DNA from 2 places in the Synechococcus sp. CBW1004 genome. Region 2 is predicted to be linked to the other one. Evidence: riboswitches for the same ligand, from Rfam matches in the RefSeq annotation. Region 2 holds a riboswitch; the other holds the start of a gene.
The links. Region 2 has a riboswitch for cobalamin ahead of H8F25_RS04900 (HupE/UreJ family protein). Riboswitches for the same ligand answer to the same signal wherever they lie in the genome.
Positions count from the first base shown of each region.

Region 1: another riboswitch for cobalamin. It lies ahead of H8F25_RS01215 (HupE/UreJ family protein); the one in region 2 lies ahead of H8F25_RS04900 (HupE/UreJ family protein).

Region 1 covers NZ_CP060397.1:266,036-269,425, forward strand. The annotation lists gene H8F25_RS01210 (GTP-binding protein) at 1-1,016, opposite strand, end outside; gene H8F25_RS01215 (HupE/UreJ family protein) at 1,020-1,670, opposite strand; cobalamin riboswitch at 1,693-1,852, opposite strand; gene H8F25_RS01220 (pentapeptide repeat-containing protein) at 1,877-2,413, opposite strand; gene upp (uracil phosphoribosyltransferase) at 2,451-3,116, shown strand; gene H8F25_RS01230 (hypothetical protein) at 3,147-3,390, shown strand, end outside.
Region 2 covers NZ_CP060397.1:1,004,057-1,007,446, reverse strand. The annotation lists gene H8F25_RS04915 (MerR family transcriptional regulator) at 37-420, opposite strand; gene H8F25_RS04910 (DUF3721 domain-containing protein) at 601-852, shown strand; gene H8F25_RS04905 (hypothetical protein) at 867-1,295, shown strand; cobalamin riboswitch at 1,347-1,510, shown strand; gene H8F25_RS04900 (HupE/UreJ family protein) at 1,534-2,139, shown strand; gene H8F25_RS04895 (PPC domain-containing DNA-binding protein) at 2,156-2,359, shown strand; gene H8F25_RS04890 (hypothetical protein) at 2,498-2,740, shown strand; gene H8F25_RS04885 (ABC transporter permease) at 2,867-3,390, opposite strand, start outside.

The DNA.
Region 1 (3,390 bases), 740 kb from region 2:
TGAAGGGGCAGGGCCTTGCCCGACTGCCTCAGGCGGCCCTTGAGCCGCAGCACCGGCTGCTCGCGGATCAGTCGCGCCAGCCACGCCTCCAGGTCCTGCCGCTGCCAGTCACCCTGTCGCCGCAGCACCACCGAGGCGATGTCGGCATGGCTGTGGTCGTGATGGTCGTGATCGTGATGCCCGTCCTGATGCCTGTCCTGATGGTGGTGGTTGTCCTTGTCCCCATGGACGTGAAGGGTGACCGCCGCGTGGGGCCCATGGTCGTGGTCGTTGTTCCGACTGTGGGGCTGGCTTCGGAGATGGTCGCCGCTCTGGTCGGGGCCTGATTCCGGCCCGTCCAGCACCAGCGCAGGATCGATCCGGCCCCGGGTCATCGGCAGTACTCCCGTTCCCGGTCGTGCTCCGGCCCGGATCCGTTCGATCACCCCTGCGGCCGCCTCGGCCGTCAGACGGTCGGCCCGGCTGACCAGGACCAGATCAGCCGCCTGCAGCTGATCGTCGAACAGTTCCTCGAGGGCGGTGAGGTGATCCATGCTGGGGTCAGCACGTCGCTGGGCTTCCACCGCTTCGCTGTCTCCGACAAAGTGGCCTGCCGCCAGGGCCTCGCCATCGACCACCGTCACCACGGCCTGCACGCGCACGCGCGGCCGGATCGCCGGCCAGCCGAAGGCCGACACCAGGGGCGCCGGAAGGGCCAGGCCGCTGGTTTCCACGACGATGCCGTCGAGTTGATCAGAGCGCTCCAGCAGGTGCTCCATGGTCGGCAGGAAGTCGTCCTGCACGGTGCAGCAGAGGCAGCCGTTGGTGAGCTCCACCAGGCGGCTGTCCCGTTCCTCTTCGGGGCAGAAGCCGCAGGCGGCGATCAGATCGCCGTCGATGCCGACATCACCGAATTCGTTGACGATGACGGCCAGGCGCTGGCCGCTCTCCAGCAGAAGGTGGCGCAGCAGCGTGGTCTTGCCGGCGCCCAGGAAACCCGTCACGACGGTGACGGGCAGACGGGTTGGTGAGGACATGCTTCAAGCCACCAGGGCAGACCAGCTCCAGGCGCCGCCGATGCCGATCAGGGCCGAGGCGAGCATCTGGTGGTGACGAGGTGTGAGGCGATCGCTCAGCGAACGCAGGACGGTCAGTGACAGAAGCAGCAGGGCGCCCTGGCTGAGCAGCAGGCCCACCAGGTAGGCGCTCAATGGGGCGGTATTCCAACCCAGGACCGAAGCGCTCAGCACGTAGCCATGCAGGGCGAAGGCGGGCAGCAGCACCGGAGCCGGCAGGCGACCGAACAGCACCAGGCCCACCACCACCAGGCTCAGCGACACCAGAACCTCACTGCCTGGCAGGCCGGGAAGCAGCAGACCGGCCGCACTGCCGAGGAGCCCGGTGGCCAGCAGGCCCAGCATCCAGATGCGCCGGCGTTGCAGTCCCACCAGGGCCAGGGCCAGAAGGAACAGCAGGTGGTCGGGGCCGATCACCGGATGGAGCAGGCCACTGATCAGGCCGCTCATCGGAGTCGGCCTGAGATGCAGCAGATCCATCATGTGATGCGCCTGGGCGGCTGGAGTCAGCAGCAACAGGGCCACGAGAACCCCGGGCAGGGCCAGCACAGCCGTGATCAGTCGGGAGGGACGGCGGTGCAGAGGCCCGGGCCCGGTCGGCGAGGAGATTGTCATCGAAACAGCCGGTCCGCGCCGGTGTGGAGAGAAGGGGGTCGGCGGGCGTTCTGACTGGGCCCGATCGGGCCTTCACAGCTGCGGGACAGTGCCGGTCTTGGCGTTCTGAGGACGCCTCACCGGGCTTTCCCCGTTTCCTCCGCAGGCTGCTCCCCTGCGGAACCGATCCTGGTGGACTCTATGGGAGGGGAGTCGTCCGCGCCTGATCAGCGGCACTCGAGGCTGTCGCGGGTGGCGATGCCGGTGCGGGAATTGATGCCGCCGGCTCGGGCGCAGAGTGCCTTGCGCTCGGGCAGATCGAGGACGGCGTCACTGAAGTCGGCCCCTTCGATCGAAGCCTCGCGGAAGTGGCTCTGCATCAGCATCCCGTTGCGGAGCACCGCATCGCTCAGATCGGCCCCGTCGAAGCGGCTGGCGTAGGCCACCACGTCCTCCAGGTCCGCGCCGCTGAGGTTGGCCTTCTGCAGGTTGCTGTTATTGAACACAGCGCCGCGCAGGTCGGAGCCCGAGAGGTCGAAGCCCTCCAGATCGGCTTTGAGAAATTCCTGCTGCTGCAGGTTGCGGCCGTGCATATCGGGTTGCAGATCCTGCAGCGAGCGTTGACCGCGCAGCTCCGGAGCCGTGATCGCCAGGGCCGGCGGTCCTCCCAAACCGAGAGGGATCAGGAGCAGGGCCAGTGCCAGCGCCAACCTGGGGAGCAGGACTCCGAGGGCACGGCGCAGGTGGATCGGAGCGGACCCCATGGGCTCACAATGTCGATGACGACAAGTTATGGCAGGCATGAGCATGTCTCTGCGGGTGGTGGTGCCCCCCCACCCCCTGATCGGCCACTGGCTCACCCTGCTGCGCGATCGCAACACCCCCTCACCCCTGTTCGCCACATCCCTGGCGGAACTGGGCCGCTGGCTCACCTATGAGGCGCTGCGCGACTGGCTGCCGGAACGGTCAGTGGCGATCGAGACGCCGTTGTCTGCCACGGAAGGCCGCGTCATCGATCCCACCATCCCGCTGCTGGCGGTGCCGGTGCTGCGGGAGGGGCTGGGCCTGTGGCAGGGCGCCCAGGGGGTGCTGCCCAACGCCTCAGTGGCCCATGTGGGACTGACTGCGGGCGACTCTGGTGCACCATCCCGCTGGTACCTCGACAGTCTGCCGAAGGCCATCGGCGAGCGGGTGGGTGTGCTGGTGTTCCTGCCGGTGCTGGCCAGTGGAGCCACCCTGCTGAGCCTGTTGGAGCGGCTCGATTCCCTCAGGGTGCGGGGGCCCCGGCTGAGGGTGATCACCTCCCTGGCGGCGGCGCCAGGCCTGAAAGCTGTGGGAGAGCGCTTCGGCGATCTCACCGTCTACTGCGCCTGCATCGATCCGGAACTCACGGACGAGGGGCTTCTCAGGCCGGGTTGTGGCGACATTGCCGCCAGGCTTTATGGAAGCGTCGAGGCCTCTGCCTAGGCTGATGTTCCGCCCTGATCACCCTGGCCGATGGCTCCCTCGCGCGACCACTCCACCGGCGGCAGCACCGTGATGGCCTCTGCCCTCGCCGGGGCCGTGGTCGGAGCCGCGGGGCTGGCCTGGTGGCTGCTCTCCACCGCTGAGAGGCGACGGCAGGCCCGCCATCACCTGCAGCAACTTCGCCAGGCCGGTCTTCCAGGCCTCAGAACTGCCTCCCAGGCTCAGACGCTGCCCGCCGGTGATGCCCAGCTGCACGACCGTGTGCAGCAGCTGA
Region 2 (3,390 bases):
CCAGGTGCGTGACATCGCGACGGCCATCCAGGGGCATCAGCGATCGGCCCTGGCTCCTCCACAGTCCTGCCAGCTGTCCAGGAGACGCGCCAGCTCGTCCTTCATGGCGCTGAGCTCGGAGATCCGCTGGTCGATCGAGGCCATCTTGGCCGTGATGCTGTCTTTCAGCACCGAGCAATTGCACAGGCCGGAGCGACGCACCTCCAGGATTCTCGCCAGCTCAGGGATGGACACATCCATCGCGCGGAGGGCACGGATGATCGCGAGCTCAGCGAGATTCTCCTGATCGAACAGGCGGTAACCAGCCTCCGAGCGTTCCCTGGGCTCGAGCAGTCCCGCATCGCAGTAGAAGCGAATCGTCTTCACCGACAGGCCGGTGCGCCTGGCCACCTCACCGATGCGCAGGCTGGGGGCGGGCATCGGTGACAGCGATCCCTGCCGGGCCATGGACTGAACCCTCCAACCAAGGGAAGCCCGGCCACTGTAGAGAGGGGTGATGGGTGCGGTCGTCCGGACATCGACCCTCCACTGCTCGCGCTGTTGTGGAGGCCTTAGGTAGGGTCAACGCCCGCCCGATCCCCGGCGCCTGCCCTCCGTCCCATGTCGCTCCCTTTCCGTCCGTGGATCCCCCGGACGGCGGCTGTCTCCGGCGTCAACCTGCTGCTCTCCGCCTCCGCTCTCGCCGCTCCCGCCACCGGGGCCGGTGCTGTGCCCGCTCTCTATGCCACACAGGCCGAAGCGGAGAAGGCCGCCAGGCTTCACTTCAACTGCACAGGCGCCCACAGGATGGGCAACCAGTGGATGCCCTGTGCCGAGCACAGCGACGTCCACGGCGCCTCGCCGTCCCACTGAGCCCGAGCCCATCCATGGCCCAATGCGGCGACAAGCCCAGGTTCATCGCCTTCGGCGTGGCTCCCCTGGGCATCATCTCGATCGGCATCGTGCCGATGGGAGTGGTGAGCATCGGTGTGGTGCCGATGGGGGTGGTGAGCCTCGGCGTGGTGGGGATGGGTGTTCTCAACGCCTGTGTGGTGGGGATGGGCGTGCTGGTCGCCGGCGTGAACGTGATGGGGGTGTGGTGGGCCGGCGTCGAGGGGATGGGGCCTCGGCGCCTGGGTGCTCCGGCCGGCGCCCTGCATCAGCACCACCACCCCAGCTCCCCGGCTCGATTGCCGCCCCATCTGATGGCATACCCCACCCGTGAGGAAGCGCTGGAACAGGCCCGAAAAGCGGGCTGCAGTGGTGCCCATGCCATGGGTTCCCTCTGGATGCCCTGCTCCGAGCATCCCCGCTAGGGATGGGCCCTGCGTTCCTGTCCCTGCCGGCGTGCTCCCCATGCCCTCCGGGCTCACAATGGAGGCCACGGTTCCAGCGGGTCACTCCCTGGAGGCAACGAGGAAAGTCCGGTGGGGTTCAGGGATCTCCTGAGTCGAGTCCGGCACTGTCCCGCAGCTGTGATCGGGGCCACGCTCCCTCAGTCAGAACGCTCGCCGTGCCCAACCCCTTCATCCCCGGCGCGGACCGGTTCTTTCGATGACTCAGAGCTTCCCGGCCAGAACCCTGGCTCTGTGCGGCGGCGCGGCAGCGCTGGCGCTGTTGCTGGATCAACCCGCCCAGGCCCACGGCATCGCCCAGGGCGGCATCGTCTCGGGCTTTCTGCATCCGATCGGCGGCGTCGACCATCTGCTGTTGCTGATCGGCGTGGGGGCCGCAGCCTCCTGCATCTCCTCCCAGCTTCTGCTCTGGGCGGTGGCCGGTGCCATCGGCGGCGGGCTCTTCGGGGCGGTGGGCGGCACGTTGCCGGGCCAGGAGCTCCTCGCAGCCCTGGCCGTCACAGCCGTGGCGGTGCTGGTGCTGGGCTGCCTCCGCTCGCGCCGGAGTCCCCGGCTGGGCGCCTGCGGCGGCCTGGTGGCCGGGGCGGTGGCTGTTCACGCCATGCTGCACGGCCTCGAGGCCCCCAGTGACGGTTCGGCGGCGCTGTGGTGGCTGGGAGCGTTCGCCGGTTCGCTGCTGGTGAGCGGCGGCAGCGCCCTGGTGCTGCGGCGCCTGCCCCTGGCCTGGACCCGGAGTGTGGCCCTGCTCCTCGCCTGCGGCGGCGGGGTTGCGGCCCTCGGTCCGCTCGGACTGCTGGCGCGCTGATCCCGGGCCTGAGGCGGTGACCGGCCGCCCCCCCCACTGCAGACGCCCCGGCGGCGATGCCCTGGTGAGGGTGCCGAGTCTGATCGAGGATTCGGGCGGCGCCCACCTGCACATCACCATCGCTGACGCCACGGGGGCCGTGCTCGGCGGTCATCTTGTCGGTTGCTCCCTCGTGCGAACCACGGCCGAGCTGGTGATCCGTCACGGCCATCCCGCGTGAGCCGCCACGCGGGCATCCGCGTCGTGTGCCGTCCTGCGCCGTCCTGTGCCGTGGCGTGCCTTCTCGCTTCCCTGCGGCACAGCTGCGCAACCGTCAGGGCCCTCAGTCCACCAGCATGGGGTCATCCGCTAGCCCGCGATGCTGCTGAATCCGTTCTGCCCACTGACCACAGCCAGGGTGCTGGCCCTCAAGGCCACCGTGATGCTGCTGCTGACGTTGTTGCTCAAGGCCAGGATCCGCATTGCGGCCTTCTCCGCCCTGGGCGTCCTGCTGCTGCTGCTCCAGACCCTGGTGTTCCTCGCCGTCAGCGGTGGCCTGGTGCTGGCCGCGGGCGGTGCCGCGCTGGTCGCCCTGCAACAGCGCCGCTCGCAAGCGGCCTGATGCCGATCCATGGGGCTCGGGGTTGCCCGGGCGAGGCGGCAGCCCTGCGGGCGCACCTGAGCCAGCCAGGTCCAATCGGCCGGTCTTCGGTTGCCGACCGCCTCTTGATTGGTTGCTGTGTCCCCCTCATCGGATCGCGCTGATGCTCCGGCGGAACCCAACCAGGGCCAGGGCCAGAAAGAGGGCACCGATCACCAGGAGGATCATGAATTCAGGCCAGAGGATGGCCAGCCCCGTGTCGCGATACAGGATCCCCTGGCTCAGGATCACGTAGTGGGTGTTGGGGGCCAGCAACATCAGCAGCTGCACCCAGGTGGGCATGCTCTCCCGTGGCGTGATCGAGCCCGAGAGCATCTGCAACGGCAGGAGCACCATCAGGAGCATCAGGCCGAACTGCGGCATCGAGCGCGACAGGGTGGCGATCAGCATTCCCATGGAGGTGGTGGCGAACAGATGCACCGCCGTCCCGATCAGAAACAGGGGCAGCGAACCGGCAATCGGCACCTGCAGGACCCCCTGCACGATCACTATCAGGGAGCCGGTGGCGGCCACCAGCACCACCAGGCCCATCGACCAGCCCTTGGCAAGCATGATCTCCAGCGGCGTCACCGGCATCGCCAGCAAATGTTCGAGCGTGCCCCGGTCCCGTT